2 regions of the Streptococcus hongkongensis genome follow, and region 2 is predicted to be linked to the other one. Evidence: predicted binding sites of a transcription regulator. Region 2 holds the regulator's gene; the other holds the start of a gene.
The links. The regulator Rex, encoded in region 2, represses fermentation and respiration genes when NADH is low (regulators of the CRP and FNR family bind a similar motif). The targets are predictions, from matches to a motif close to TTGTGAANTANTTCACAA.

Region 1 (8,218 bases), on a different contig from region 2:
TCATGAAGCAGCTTCAGAGTTGGCACGTCGAAGTAGAGGGACACCTCGTATCGCTAATCGTTTATTAAAGCGTGTGCGAGACTATGCTCAAATTATGGGAAATGGTGTGATTACAGCTACAATTACTGATAAAGCCCTTGAAATGTTAGATGTTGATCATGAAGGATTGGACTACGTCGATCAGAAGATTTTGCGTACAATGATTGAAATGTACAATGGTGGTCCAGTTGGCCTTGGGACTCTGTCAGTAAATATTGCTGAGGAGAGAGACACAGTAGAAGATATGTATGAACCTTATCTCATTCAAAAAGGCTTTATTATGCGGACAAGGACTGGACGTGTTGCGACACAGAAAGCTTATCATCATTTAAATTATCCCTATTTAGAAAAATAAAAGTCTCGGCTAGATTGCTGAGACTTTTTGAGAGAGTTATACCGATTGAAGCGTGGTCAAAGTCGGGATGGAGAAAGAATAGCTAAATTGTCTTAAATTTTTTGAAAAATGCAACTGATATTATTTAGTATTATAGTTGTATTAACAGTAAAAAATCGGTATGATTTTGTAAAGAAATTCTAATATTTTGATATAATAAAATGAGGGGAGTTTACCATGAAAAAAGTATGTTTTGTTTGTTTAGGTAATATTTGTCGTTCAACTATGGCTGAGTTTGTTATGAAATCTCTTGTTGATGAATCATCTATTTATGTTGAAAGCAGAGGGACATCAAATTGGGAACATGGGAATCCTATTCATAGAGGAACGCAAAAGATTTTAACAAAATATCAAATTGATTATGATAAAAACAAAAGTTCTCAACAAATTACAGAACGTGACTTATCTGAATTTGATTACATCATTGGGATGGATTTTCAGAATGTAGATGATTTACGGGCGCTCTCTGGTGGCAAGTGGGATGAGAAAATTCACCTATTTATTACAGGTGGCGTACCTGATCCTTGGTATACAGGAGATTTTGAAGAAACCTATGATTTGGTCACAAAAGGTTGTCAAAGCTGGCTAAAAGAATTTAAGTAATAAATAAAATAGTAGTGAGAAGATAGAGATGGAACAAATTAAGCAATTTATTAACCAATTGAAAATTACTCGAGCTCAAGTCGAGATTTTTTCAGTTATTATCCTCTTGGTTTTAGGGCTTTCAGTTATTACAATTAATCATAAAAGTAAAACTGCCTTAACCTATAATCGGGGTCAGATTAAGTACACTGGTTATGTTATTAATCACCGGATGAATGGACAAGGGACCTTAGTTTATGCTAATGGTGATAAGTATGTTGGTGATTTTAAACAAGGTGTATTTGAAGGCAAGGGAACTTTTACATCAAAAACAGGTTGGTCTTATAAAGGGGACTTTAAAAAAGGACAAGCTGATGGTAAAGGGACACTCATGGCAAAAAATAATAAGGTTTATAAAGGGACCTTCAAGCAGGGGATATTTCAAAAATGAGAATTAAATGGTTTTCTTTGATACGTGTAACTGGTTTACTACTAGTTTTACTTTATCACTTCTTTAAACATGCCTTTCCAGGAGGTTTTATAGGGGTTGATATTTTCTTTACATTTTCAGGCTATCTAATTACAGCTCTATTAATAGACGAATACTCTAAGTCTAATCAAATTGATATTATTGGTTTTTTCAGAAGACGTTTTTATCGGATTGTTCCACCATTAGTATTAATGGTCCTAGTGACAATTCCGTTTACTTTCTTAGTCAAAACAGACTTTGTGGCAAACATTGGAAGTCAAATAGCGGCTGCTCTAGGCTTTACCACAAATTTCTATGAAATTTTAACTGGTAGTAGTTATGAAAGTCAATTTATACCCCATTTATTTGTGCATACTTGGAGTCTGGCAATTGAAGTTCATTTTTATATTATTTGGGGCCTGTTTGTCTGGTTTATGGGAAGACAAAAGTATAATGATAAGCAATTTAGAGGAATTCTTTTTGTAGCCTCGAGTAGTATTTTTGCTCTCAGCTTCCTAATAATGTTTATTAGAGCATTTTTTGTGGTTAATTTCTCATTGATTTATTTTTCAAGTATTGCCCATATTTTTCCTTTCTTTATTGGAGCAATGTTTGCGACCATTTCAGGGATTAAAGAGACAACTGTTAGATTTCAAAAAAATGTTAACTTATGGCCGCGTAAATTTGTTATCAGTTTTGTAGCTGGTGCATTTACCTTGTTATTCTTGTTAACAGTATCGCTTGACTTTAACAATATCATAACTTACTTGTTTGGCTTTGTTTTAGCTAGTTTATTTACAGCAGTTATGATTTATGCTACGCGCGTTTTAAATGATCTTACGCCGACAATCGACGAACCCTTTGTTATTACCTATATTGCTGAAATTAGTTACGGCTTGTACCTCTTCCATTGGCCTTTTTATATCATTTTCAGCCAATTGGCACCAAACTGGTTTGCTGTTATCCTGACCCTCATTTTCTCAGTTCTTTTTTCTACCTTGTCTTACTACATTATCGAACCATTAATTGTTGGCAAAAAACCAAATCTTTTTGGCTTAGATATTCCGATGGAAGGCTATACAAAATGGCTAGCTTTAACTGGCCTAGCTTTATTATTATTAATGGTAGGTCGGAGTATTGCTGCGCCAAATGTTGGCAAGTTTGAAACTGAGCTCACTGTTGGAGCTTTACAGCAAAGTCAAAATAGCTTAAACAGAACGCATACTCTTGCAGCTGGGGATGCTAATGCATTGGGCGATGTCAGCATTATCGGAGATTCTGTTGCCTTAAGATCAAGTGCCGCCTTTTCTAAAATTATGCCGACAGCACAGCTTGATGCAGCAGTAAGTAGAAACTTTAGCCAAGCTTTTGACATTTATGATAATCGCAAATCGTCTGAGACTTTATCTAAAACGATTGTTTTAGCCGTTGGTGTCAATTCTCTAGGTAATTACAAAGCGGATTTGCAAAATTTCATTCAAGATTTACCAAAGGGGCACCGTTTAGTGATTGTCTCACCTTATAATTCGCAAAATTTAGCGCAAGTTGCTGAAGTTAGAGATTATGAGTTAAGTTTAGCTAAGAAATATTCGTTTGTAAGTATAGCGGATTGGTATAAGGTAGCTGTTGCCACACCTGATATTTGGGATGGCACAGATGGTGTACACTATAGTGATTCTACGCCTAAAGGGGCAGATCTGTATGTAAATACTATTAAAGATGCTATTGAATATGTTGCTAAAAAAGATGCAAAATAAGGCCTGAAAAGGTCTTTTTTCTATAGTCAAAAAACTTTGAAAAAAACTTCACAAATTTATTGTGAAACTATTTACAAACTCAAAAAATGTGCTATAATAATTTTGTAAACAAATTTGTGAAACTTTTAACAAATAAAAGTTCTAGAGGAGAATAGAATGGTTGAACAAAAAATGACGCCGGAACAAAAAATGGCAGATGCGCAATCACACGTTGATGAGCTTGTCCAAAAAGGTCTAGGTGCCTTAGAAGAATTCCGTAAATTAAATCAGGAACAAGTAGACTACATCGTAGCTAAAGCTTCAGTTGCTGCTTTGGATGCACATGGTATCTTAGCAATGCATGCCTTTGAAGAAACTGGACGTGGTGTATTCGAAGATAAAGCGACTAAGAACTTATTTGCTTGTGAGCATGTAGTTAATAACATGCGTCATACTAAAACAGTTGGAATAATCGAAGAAGATGATACAACAGGATTAACACTTATTGCTGAACCTGTTGGGGTTATCTGTGGGGTTACACCAACAACAAACCCAACGTCAACAGCTATTTTCAAATCATTGATTGCTTTGAAAACGCGTAATCCAATTGTCTTTGGATTCCACCCTTCAGCTCAAGAATCTTCTGCACATGCGGCTCAAATTGTTCGTGATGCTGCTATTGCAGCAGGTGCACCTGAAAACTGTATCCAATGGATTTCAAAACCTTCTATGGAAGCAACTGGTGCTTTGATGAACCACGATGGTATTGCAACAATTCTTGCAACTGGTGGTAATGCAATGGTTCGTGCTGCTTACTCATGTGGAAAACCAGCGCTTGGTGTAGGTGCAGGTAATGTTCCAGCTTATGTTGAAAAATCTGCAAACATTCGTCAAGCTGCTCATGACATTGTTATGTCTAAATCATTTGACAATGGAATGGTCTGCGCTTCTGAACAAGCTGTAATTATTGATAAAGAAGTTTATGATCAATTTGTTGATGAATTCAAGTCTTACCATACTTATTTTGTTAATAAGAAAGAAAAAGCACTCCTTGAAGAATTCTGTTTTGGTGCAAAAGCAAATAGCAAAAACTGTGCTGGTGCAAAATTAAATGCAGATATCGTTGGTAAATCAGCGATTTGGATTGCTGAACAAGCAGGCTTCAAAGTTCCAGAAGGAACTAACATTCTTGCAGCTGAATGTGCTGAAGTTGGGGTTAAAGAACCATTAACACGTGAAAAACTATCACCAGTTATTGCTGTTCTTAAATCTGACTCTACTGAAGACGGACTTAAAAAAGCTCGTCAAATGGTAGAATTCAATGGTCTAGGACACTCAGCAGCTATCCATACAAAAGATGAAGAGTTAGCAAAACGTTTCGGTACTGAAATGAAAGCAATGCGTATCATTTGGAATTCACCTTCAACATTTGGTGGAATCGGTGATGTTTACAACGCCTTCATTCCATCATTAACACTTGGATGTGGTTCATATGGACGTAACTCTGTAGGTGATAATGTTAGTGCTATCAACCTCTTGAATATCAAAAAAGTAGGAAGACGTAGAAATAATATGCAATGGTTTAAGGTTCCTTCAAAAACATACTTCGAGCGCGATTCTATTCAATACTTACAAAAAGCACGTGATGTTGAACGTGTCATGATTGTTACTGACCATGCTATGGTTGAATTAGGTTTCTTGAACAAAATTATTGAACAACTTGATCAACGTCGTAACAAAGTTGTTTATCAAATCTTCTCAGATGTTGAACCTGATCCAGACGTTTCAACAGTTATGAAAGGTACGGAATTAATGCGTACCTTCAAACCAGATACGATCATTGCATTGGGTGGTGGTTCACCAATGGATGCTGCCAAAGTAATGTGGTTATTCTATGAGCAACCAGAAGTTGACTTCCGCGACCTTGTTCAAAAATTCATGGATATCCGTAAACGTGCCTTCAAATTCCCTGAGCTTGGTAAGAAAACAAAATTCATTGCTATTCCAACAACTTCAGGTACTGGTTCAGAAGTAACCCCATTTGCCGTTATCTCGGACAAGAAAAATAACCGCAAATACCCAATTGCTGACTATTCATTGACACCAACAATTGCTATTGTTGACCCATCATTAGTAATGTCAGTTCCAGGATTTATTGCAGCTGATACAGGTATGGATGTTCTAACACATGCTACAGAAGCTTATGTATCACAAATGGCAAATGACTTTACTGATGGTCTTGCTTTACAAGCTATCAAGATTGTCTTTGATTATTTAGTAAGTTCTGTAAATAATGGTGATTTTGAAGCTCGTGAAAAAATGCATAATGCTTCAACAATGGCTGGTATGGCATTTGCAAATGCCTTCCTAGGTATGAGTCACTCAATGGCTCACAAAATTGGTGGAGTGCACCACACAGTTCACGGACGTACAAATGCGATTCTTTTACCATATGTTATCCGTTACAATGGGACACGTCCTTCTAAAACAGCTACTTGGCCTAAATACAACTATTGGAAAGCTGATGAGAAATTCCAAGATATCGCACGCTTATTAGGTCTTCCAGCTTCAACACCTGAAGAAGCTGTTGCATCTTATGCACAAGCTGTATACGAACTTGGTGTAGCTGTTGGTATCAAGATGAACTTCAAAGATCAAGGTATCGATGAAAAAGACTGGAAAGACAGTTTACATGAAATTGCTCTTCTTGCTTATGAAGATCAATGTTCACCAGCAAATCCACGTTTACCATTAGTCGCTGACATGGAAGAAATCCTGGCAGATGCCTACTATGGATATGGAGATCGTCCTGGTCGACTTAAATAAACCGAACACGTTAATGTAATGCATAGAATACTCTCTTGGTTCTCCTCCATGAGAGTATTTCTATAGTAGTTACATAAAGTATAAAAAATTTTAATATTGAGTTTACAAGCCTTTAGCAGAGGCGTATAATGTAGCTGAATAAAAAGATAATTTCTTGGAGGATTCACATCATGGTAGAACGCTTTTATGACCTGCTTGCACATGTCTGGATTGGTATAGCTGGCATCGATTCTCGTTGGGTCAGATAAGCAAAGGGCACTAGTTAATAGCTAGTGCTTTTTTTAATAAATTAGTTAACCGGTAAAGTATATTTTCAGAAAATTGTAATCTTATTACCATTTTTTATTGACAGACTATGTGAAATGCTATACAATATTATAAGAAAGCGTTTGCAAAAAAGATAAAAAATATAGTTAAGGAGGCTTTTTATGAAAGCTGTTGTCGTTAATCAAGAAAGTACAGGTGTTGAAGTTGTTGAGCATGATCTACCAAAAGTAGGGCATGGAGAAGCACTTGTAAAAGTTGAATATTGTGGTGTTTGTCATACGGATTTACATGTGGCACACGGTGATTTTGGTAAAGTACCTGGCCGTATATTAGGTCATGAAGGTGTTGGCGTTGTTGAAGAAATCGGTGAAGGCGTAGACTCACTTAAGGTCGGAGATCGTGTTTCAATTGCTTGGTTCTTTGAAGGCTGTGGACACTGTGAATATTGTACAACTGGACGTGAAACACTTTGTCGTAGCGTCAAAAATGCTGGTTATTCTGTAGACGGTGGAATGAGTGAATATGCTGTTGTAACTGCTGATTATGCTGTTAAAGTTCCAGATGGTCTTGATCCAGCTCAAGCTTCTTCTATCACATGTGCTGGTGTAACAACTTATAAAGCTATCAAGGAAGCAGGGGCAGCCCCTGGACAATGGATTGTTTGTTTTGGTGCAGGAGGCCTAGGAAATCTAGCTGTTCAGTATGCTAAAAAAGTATTCAATGCTCATGTTGTTGCTGTAGACATTAACAATGACAAATTGGAATTGGCTAAAAAACTTGGAGCTGATATTGTTGTCAATGGTAAAGAAGTCGAAGATGTTGCAGCCTTTATTCAAGAAAAAACTGGTGGTTGCCATGGAGCGGTTGTTACTGCTGTTTCTAAGGTTGCTTTCAACCAAGCGATTGATAGTGTGCGTGCAGGTGGTACAGTAGTTGCTGTTGGCTTACCGTCAGAATATATGGAATTATCTATTGTTAAAACTGTTTTAGATGGTATCAAAGTTGTTGGTTCTCTAGTTGGCACACGTAAAGATTTGGAAGAAGCTTTTGCTTTTGGTGCAGAAGGTTTGGTTGTCCCAGTCGTTGAAAAAGTTGCAGTAGACACAGCACCTCAAGTTTTTGATGAAATGGAAGCAGGAAAAATTCAAGGACGTAAAGTTTTAGATTTTACTACTCTATAGTATTTGCTCCTCTAAAATTTGTAATCATGTTGTAACTGATTTAAAGGGGTGTTTAAAGAAATGCCTGTTATTTTAAATCAGTTTTGGAAGCACTAGTTGAAAACTAGTGCTTTTTTCGTTATCATGGCGTCAAAGATAGTCAAAATATGGTACAATATCAAAAAGACTTTTAAAGGTAGGAAAAGAAATGGGACTCGTTTATCAATCAACCCGTGATGCGGCAAATCAAGTAAGTGCAAGTCAAGCTATTTTATCAGGCTTAGCTAAAGATGGGGGTCTTTTTACACCTGTTAGCATGCCAGCAGTTCATTTGGATTTTGAGCAATTGCAATCGGCATCTTATCAAGAAGTAGCGAAGCTAATTTTGTCAGCTTTCTTTGATGATTTTACAGAGGCGGAATTGGATCATTGTATTCAATCTGCCTATGATCAAAAGTTTGACACGGCTAAGATTGCTCCCTTGGTTTCTTTGACTGATTATCATAACTTAGAGCTTTTTCATGGGTCAACGATAGCTTTTAAAGACATGGCCTTGTCAATCTTGCCTTATTTATTAACGACAGCTGCTAAGAAGCAGGGCGTTGATAATAAGATTGTTATTTTAACGGCGACTTCTGGTGATACTGGGAAGGCTGCTATGGCTGGCTTTGCCGATGTTCCGGGAACAGAAATCATTGTTTTCTATCCTAAATATGGGGTCAGCAAGATTCAAGAGTTGCAAATG
Region 2 (8,218 bases):
GATTATTATTGGTACGCGTTGGATTTTACAGCCTAGTTATTTTTGGCTTCTTCATTTTATTTCCAGTATTAATGACAAATAAAGAGTTTAAAATTGCAGTCTTACTCTATTTTATGTGTCCAACTGGATTTGCGATGCCGGCAATTATTATGCCAGCCTTTAAATCTGGAAAAGATGAACTTTTTTCAGCAACTTTCATTTCATTATCACTTATTGTAACCTTAGTAGTTTATACCTTACTAGTTGTCTTTATGACTTAGATCAATTTATTAAAAAGGAGAAAAGATGTCTAAACAAACAAAATTTCCTAAAAATTTTCTTTGGGGTGGTGCAACAGCTGCCAACCAATGTGAAGGGGCCTACGAAGTCGACGGTCGGGGCCTAGCCAATGTTGATCTTGTTCCAATTGGCGAAGAGCGGTTTTCTATTATTGCTGGTGAACGAAAAATGTTTGATTTTGAAGAGGGGTATTTTTATCCTGCAAAAGAGTCTATTGATTTTTATCACCATTATAAAGAAGATATTGCTTTATTTGCTGAAATGGGCTTTAAAACTTACCGCATGTCTATTGGTTGGTCTCGCATTTTCCCTAAAGGGGATGAAACTGAACCAAATGAAAAAGGGTTAGCCTTCTATGAAAATGTTTTTAAAGAATGCCGAAAATATGGGATTGAACCACTAGTAACCATTACACACTTTGATTGTCCGATGCACTTAATTGAAGAATATGGTGGCTGGCGTAATCGTAAAATGATTGACTTCTATGGCAATCTTTGTCAGGTTATTTTTAACCGATACAAAGGATTAGTTAACTACTGGTTGACTTTCAATGAAATTAATATGATTTTACATGCGCCATTCATGGGGGCTGGCATTTGTTTTGAAGAAGGCGAAAATAAGGAAGAAGTGAAATTTCAAGCCGCACATCATGAATTGGTAGCGTCAGCTTTGGCAACTAAAATCGCTCATGAAGTAGATCCAAATAATAAAGTTGGTTGTATGTTAGCAGCTGGGCAATATTACCCGAATACATGTGATCCGAAAGACTATTGGGCTGGTATGAAAGAAGATCGTGAGAATTATTTCTTTATTGACGTTCAGGCGCGTGGTTATTATCCAAACTATGCTTTGAAGAAATTTAAGCGTGATCAGTTGCATATCAAAATGACTGAAGAAGATTTAGCATTATTAAAAGCACATACAGTTGATTTCATTTCATTTTCTTACTATTCTAGCCGTGTCGCGTCTGGTGACCCAAAAGTAAATGAACAAACACAAGGTAATATCTTTGCCTCAATCAAAAATCCTTATCTAGACTCGTCTGAATGGGGCTGGCAAATTGATCCACTTGGTATGCGTATCACGATGAATGCTATTTGGGACCGTTATCAGAAACCACTCTTTGTTGTTGAAAATGGTCTTGGAGCAGTAGATAGACCTGATGAGAACGGCTATGTAGAGGATGATTATCGAATCGATTACCTTCGTCAGCATATTCAAGCAATGAATGATGCAATTAATAAGGATGGTGTTGAATTGTGGGGCTACACGACGTGGGGCTGTATTGACTTAGTTTCTGCCGGAACCGGTGAAATGAAAAAACGATATGGCTTTATCTATGTTGATCGTGACAACAAGGGTAAAGGAACACTAAAGCGATCTAAGAAAAAATCATTTGATTGGTATAAAAAAGTTATTGCAAGTCAAGGTGCAGATTTAGAGTAACCACATTATTTTTATTCGGACATCTCAAAGAAGCCGTTTTATTGGCTTCTTTTTGATACAAATAGTGAGGATAATGAAAGATAATTAGTGTATAATATAAGAAAGGAGTTATAATGAAATTTGAAAAAAAACAAGTCTTTAACTTAGTTCTCTTATTTGTCATTTGTTATGCTATAAAGGCAAATTGGCAGACTGGGGCATCTATTATTAAAACGATTTATAGGACAAGCTTACCTTTTTTATATGGAGCAGCACTTGCCTATATAGTCAATATTGTTATGAGTACTTATGAAGCTGGCATAAGTAAAGTCATCAAAGGAGATCAATTTCCTGGATTAAAAAGAGCTATTTCAATGATATTAGCTTATTTAACCTTTTTTATTTTATTCATTTGGATTATTTCAATTGTTATTCCAGATTTAATTGCGAGTTTATCATTGATGTTGCAGTTTGATCCAGGATCTATCAAATCTGTTGTGCATAACTTGAGTCATAATCAACTCATTTCGAGAATCATTGATTATTCTGGTGGTGTTTCCGCTATTGCGAAAACGATTACAAATTATAGTCATCAATTATTGCAACAATTGCTTTCTGTTTTTACAAATATTTTGACGTCAGTTACTATTATTGCTTCAGCAGTTATCAGTCTCTTTGTCAGTTTTGTCTTCTCACTTTATGTATTAGCTAATAAAGAACAATTATGTCGACAAGGAAATATCCTTGTTGATACCTACACTGGCATTTATGGTCAACGGATTCATTATTTTGTTGGTCTTCTCCATAGCCGTTTTCGTGGTTTCTTTGTTGGTCAAAGTATCGAAGCTGTTATTTTGGGAAGTTTAACAGCAATTGGAATGTTTATTTTACAGATTCCGTTTGCTGCAACGATTGGTGTATTAGTTGCTTTTACAGCACTAATACCAGTGGTAGGAGCTTATATTGGCTTGATCATTGGCTTTATTTTAATTATGACGCAGTCGATGTCACAAGCTATTATCTTTGTTGTCTTTTTAGTAGTTTTACAACAATTTGAAGGGAATTTAATCTATCCTCGTGTCGTTGGTAGTTCAATTAAATTACCAGGCATGTGGGTTTTGATGGCTATTACCGTTGGAGCTGCCTTAAATGGAATTATTGGGATGATTGTTGCAGTTCCTTTAGTAGCAACCTTCTATCAGATTATTCGAGATAACGTTGAGAAAAAACAAGCGATTCAAAAAAAACAAGTTTCTTAAAGAAAGAAACTTGTTTTTTTTCGAATAGTTCTGTTAGAAGGAGTAATTGAAAATGTACAATATCAAGATAGATGAAGAATCATTAATGCCACGAGAACGCCTCATTAGCTTGGGAGCTGAAATGTTAAGTAATCAAGAGTTGCTTGCAATCATTCTAAGAACGGGAAGTAAGGACAAACCTGTTCTAGAATTATCTGCCTATATATTAAAAGGTTTAGAGCAATTGTCAGATTTTAAAAAATTATCCTTACAGGAGCTACAACAAATAGCTGGTATTGGAAAAGTAAAGTCAGTCGAGATCAAAGCAATGATTGAGTTGTCAAAACGGATTTTAGCAAGTGATGACAAACAAGAAGGTCAACTACTATCCACTTATCAAGTTGCACAAAGAATGATTAAACTACTTGGTGAAAAGAAGCAAGAACATTTGTTAGCCATTTATTTAGATACTCAAAACAGAATTATTGAAGAAAAAACAATTTTTATTGGAAGTGTTAGGCGCTCAATTGCAGAGCCTAGAGAAATATTACACTACGCTTGTAAAAATATGGCAACTAGCCTAATTATTGTTCATAATCATCCATCAGGTCTTGCAAATCCAAGTGATAATGATATTCATTTTACTAAAAAAATAAAACAATCATGTGATCAAATAGGCATAAATTGCTTAGATCACATCATCGTTGGAAAGAAAGATTATTATAGCTTTAGAGAAAAATCTGAAATATTTTAGTGTCAATAGGTATTAATAAAATAATCAAAAAGTTGAAAATCAGCATTTGAAATGTGTTGAAGTAGTTCAGGGTGCCATTGCACGCCAATAAATTGAAAAGTTGGATCGTTTGAAACGACTGCTTCAATTGTGTTATCACGAGGATCCCGCGAGATCACTTCCAAACCATTTCCTAACTCTTTAATACTTTGATGATGGAAGGAATTTATTGAGGCTTTTTCACCGTAAATTGAAAATAAGAAAGAGTCCTTATTTGTGATAATGTCATGATGATAAGAATCTGAAGGCATTTTTTGCCAGTGATTGGGAATGTTTTGATTTAATGTTCCGCCTAGGATAACATTCATTAATTGAAGACCTCGACAAATGCCTAAAATGGGTTTTCCTTGTCTCCTTGCCTCATTAATAATGGCAATTTCATACACATCTCTTTCAAGAAAGAAATCGTCATCAAAGGCTTCCTTTGATTGGTTGTAAAATTTAGGATCAACATTTTGTCCGCCAATTAATATAATTTTATCAACAAGTGACACATGTTGTTTAGCAGTCTCTTCATTTCCAATAGGAAGGAGAATGGGGGTGGCATTTGCTTTCATAACAGCATCAGAAAAACCTGCAAGGGCATAGGTCCAAGGCAGGTCATCTAAAGCTATATTTAGTCGTTGATTGGCTGAAATGCCAACTAGAGGCTTAGTCATGCTAACTCCTATAATGTGTTATTTTGGTTCATGAAATAAAGAAGTGTTTGTAATTCACTTGTTAAATCAACATATTGAACGATGACATCTTTAGGTACTTGCAAATGAACAGGTGAGAAGCTTAAAATTCCTTTAATTCCTGCAGTAATCAGTTGATCAGCAACCTCTTGTGCATGATCACTTTGAACAGTTAAGATAGCAGTTTCAATATCGGTTGCTTTGACATGTTCTTTAATAGTTGAGATGCCATAGATAGGGATACCATCAGAAGTTTTAGTTCCAACAATTGGATTATCATCAGTGTCAAATCCCATTGCAATTTGCATTTTATTGCGATCGTGGAAACGGTAATGAAGTAATGCGCGTCCAATGTTACCAACACCTACAATTAAAACATTAGTAGTAGAATGGTCATTTAGTAAATCTGCAAAAAAGTTCATTAATTTAGTCACATCGTAACCAAATCCACGGCGACCTAGTTCACCAAAATAAGAAAAGTCACGGCGAACAGTTGCTGAATCGATCCCCATTGCATCAGCAATTTGTTTAGAACTTGCTTTTTCAACTTGGTCAGCATGAAATCTTTTAAAAATACGATAGTAGAGTGATAAGCGCTTTGCAGTCGCTTTTGGAATTGATTTGTCAATAACCACGGTAGTAGCTCCTTTGAAATAATTTACTGTATTAATCTTATTCTATTGTAACAAATACTTTGTGAAAAATGCAACATTAAAGCTACTATTATTGAAAAAATTAGAAAATTCATCTAAAATTGCACAAAAAAACCACTAATGATGTCCTAATCATTAGTGATTCAGAAATGTTAGCTCTGCAAATGTAGAAGGTAAAAATAAAGATCGCCATAAGTTCCTTTGTAGTCCAAAGCTTTTCCATCAACTGTAACAGATTGAACGGGGTGATAATCTGGTGTTGAAATATCACAGGAAACTTGAGCTCTTTCAAATTCCTTGAAATCTGAAAATCGGACAGTTTTACATTGTTTGCTCTCATTTAAAAAACTTACTTCAATCATTTTTAATTAGCTGTTTTTATGAAAATATCGCGTTCAACTAGACTATCCATTAAAAAGTAAAATTTATCTTGAATAATCTTATGGTCCGCGGATTTAAAAATATTAACTAAACGGAGACCAGATTGGTCCGTAATTGTTAATTTAAAGGCATTCAAATCTTTATTAATCGTAATTTTTAAAGGAAAACCATTGCCTGAATTTGGAACTTCCTCTAAGAGTCTTGTTAATTCATAGTGACCAAGTTTAGTCTCGCTAAATGTTGTATCACGTAATGTGTATTTTTTTACTTTAGGACTAATTGTATATGTATATTTACAGTTTTTTAAAGTGATTTCTTTTTCAAAAGCCATATTAATCTCCTATGATATGAATGATTTCTTTTACAAATTGATTAACTTCTTCAATAGTATTTTGATCAGAAAAGCTAATTCGCAGTGATTCAGATAATTGCTGCGCATTTTTACCATAGTAACTTTCTAATACATGACTTGGTTCAACAGTCCCTGCAGTACAAGCTGAACCTGTAGAGACTGCAATGCCAGCTAAATCTAAACGAGTTAAAAGCATAGCATTCTGATGACTTGGAAAACCAAGATTAATCACATGTGGTAAAGAGTGGTTACTTTTATTGAGATAAAAATTAGAGCTCTGCAATTGATCTAAAAGATGGTCTTTTAACTGGTTGACATGACAATAATTAATTTCCATATTTTGAAAAGCATCAGTTAAGGCTTGTGTCATTCCAACAATCCCAATTAAATTTTCGGTACCTGAACGTCGTTTTTCTTCCTGATCTCCACCATGAAGCAGTGGGTCGAATAACAATTGATTGTGATAAAGGAAGCCGACACCCTTTGGGCCATGAAATTTATGAGCAGAAGCAGTTAAAAAATCAATACCTAACTCCTCAGGTAATACATTTAGTTTACCTATCGCTTGAACGGCATCAACATGAAAAGCAGCTTGATGATTTTGTAATAAGTGACCAACTTCAGCAATAGGTAGCAAATCACCAGTTTCATTGTTTGCTGCCATCATGCTAACTAAAATAGTATCTGGTCTTAAGGCTTGTTTGACATCCTCAAGGGTAATAATACCATTAGGAGCTTCTATATAAGTCACTTCAAAACCAAAATGTTTTTCAAGGTACTCCATAGTGTGTAGTACGGAATGATGCTCAATAGCTGTAGTAATGAGATGTTTTCCCTGATTTTGATGAGCTAATGCATAGCCTTTTATAGCAGTATTGTTGCTTTCTGTTCCACCTGAGGTAAAGATTAGCTGACGGCTATCAACGTGAAGCAGGTTAGCAATGCTTTGTCTGCAATCTCTTAGCACTTTACTTGCTTGTCTACCGTAGGAATGGATACTGGATGGATTAGCAAAATTAGAAGCCATGACATCAGTCATGGCAGCAATTACAGAATCACTGAGTGCAGTTGTGGCTGCATTATCGAAATAGATTTGTTTGTTATTTTTCATTGTTTGTGTCGAAAGCAAAGAGTGGACTTAGTGGTCTTCTTTCATGAATTCTAATAATAGCATCACCAATTAATTGACTAGCTGTGATGTATTTAACATTATTTGGAATACGATTGGCTGTTTTAACGGAATCAGTAACCAGAATTTCTTTAATTGGTGCAGTTTCTAGGACATCAGCAGCACCTCCAGCAAAGAGACCATGACTTGACACGGCATATATTTCAGTTGCTCCGCCACGTTCCAATATCTTAGCACCTTCAGCAAATGTTTTCCCAGTATTCAAGATATCATCAATTAAGATTGCTTTTTTACCAGCGACATCACCAATGATGAAACCTTGTTCACGCTCAGAATCATCCTGAGCATAGTCAATAATAGCAATTGGAGAATCCAGATATTCAGCTAGAGAGCGAGCTCGTTTAATGCCAGAATTTTTTGGACTAACAACAACAACGTCATTACCAGAAAGACCTTGTTTACAATATTCTTTTGCAAATAATGGAATAGTGAACAGATTATCTACAGGAATATCAAAGAAACCTTGAACTTGGACAGCATGTAAATCTAATGTTAGAACACGATCAATACCTGCCTTAGTTAACATGTTTGCCACAAGTTTAGCTGTAATTGGTTCACGAGATTTTGCAATACGGTCTTGGCGTGAATACCCGAAATAAGGCAAGACAACATTGACTGTATTAGCAGAGGCACGTTTGCAGGCATCTATCATGATTAAAAGTTCCCATAGGTTATCATTTACTGGGAAACTGGTTGATTGGATAATATAAATATCATCACCACGAACAGTTTCTTCAATGTTAATCATTATTTCACCATCTGAGAATTGACGTGATGAAATTTTTCCTAAAGGAATGCCAGATGCCTCAGAAATCTTTTCTGCAATTGGAAGATTTGAAGTAAGAGAAAACAGTTTGATTTGCTTATCAGCATATCGTTCAGTCATTAGAGATTGTGCTCCTTGTGTTTTTGAGGAATAGAAGTCAAACAAAATTAACCCTATTCTAGCTTTTATCAACAGTCTCATTTTATCAAAAAATATGAAAAAAATCAGTTATTTATCTGTTTAAATTTGCTCTTTTAATGTTTTGCTGAATCGGGCAACTTTACTTTTGGCAAATTTAAAGGAAATGTGATTATCATTTAAGAATTGTTGAAAATCATTTTCCCCTTTTGAGGCATCTTCAACTTCAAGTTCCAACTCATAGTCTTTGATATTAGCATACTGATTATAGTCCAATGCCATTTTTCCAATTTCAGTCTCTATTTCACGTCGTACAGTAGTCAGATG

Region 1: a site for Rex is predicted at 3,356-3,373, ahead of adhE (bifunctional acetaldehyde-CoA/alcohol dehydrogenase). Genes of this name have one in related genera too.

What each region holds. Positions count from the first base shown of each region.
Region 1 covers NZ_JBRUGD010000016.1:24,797-33,014, forward strand. The annotation lists gene ruvB (Holliday junction branch migration DNA helicase RuvB) at 1-394, shown strand, start outside; gene ACVRZD_RS09410 (low molecular weight protein-tyrosine-phosphatase) at 611-1,036, shown strand; gene ACVRZD_RS09415 (MORN repeat-containing protein) at 1,065-1,466, shown strand; gene ACVRZD_RS09420 (acyltransferase family protein) at 1,463-3,241, shown strand; gene adhE (bifunctional acetaldehyde-CoA/alcohol dehydrogenase) at 3,398-6,046, shown strand; gene adhP (alcohol dehydrogenase AdhP) at 6,475-7,494, shown strand; gene thrC (threonine synthase) at 7,682-8,218, shown strand, end outside.
Region 2 covers NZ_JBRUGD010000001.1:20,687-28,904, forward strand. The annotation lists gene ACVRZD_RS00090 (AEC family transporter) at 1-260, shown strand, start outside; gene ACVRZD_RS00095 (6-phospho-beta-glucosidase) at 286-1,725, shown strand; gene ACVRZD_RS00100 (AI-2E family transporter) at 1,839-2,963, shown strand; gene radC (RadC family protein) at 3,016-3,696, shown strand; gene ACVRZD_RS00110 (gamma-glutamyl-gamma-aminobutyrate hydrolase family protein) at 3,699-4,394, opposite strand; gene ACVRZD_RS00115 (redox-sensing transcriptional repressor Rex) at 4,403-5,047, opposite strand; gene ACVRZD_RS00120 (DUF4649 family protein) at 5,218-5,427, opposite strand; gene ACVRZD_RS00125 (DUF1831 domain-containing protein) at 5,430-5,777, opposite strand; gene ACVRZD_RS00130 (cysteine desulfurase family protein) at 5,779-6,909, opposite strand; gene ACVRZD_RS00135 (ribose-phosphate diphosphokinase) at 6,899-7,873, opposite strand; gene ACVRZD_RS00140 (CYTH domain-containing protein) at 7,994-8,218, opposite strand, start outside.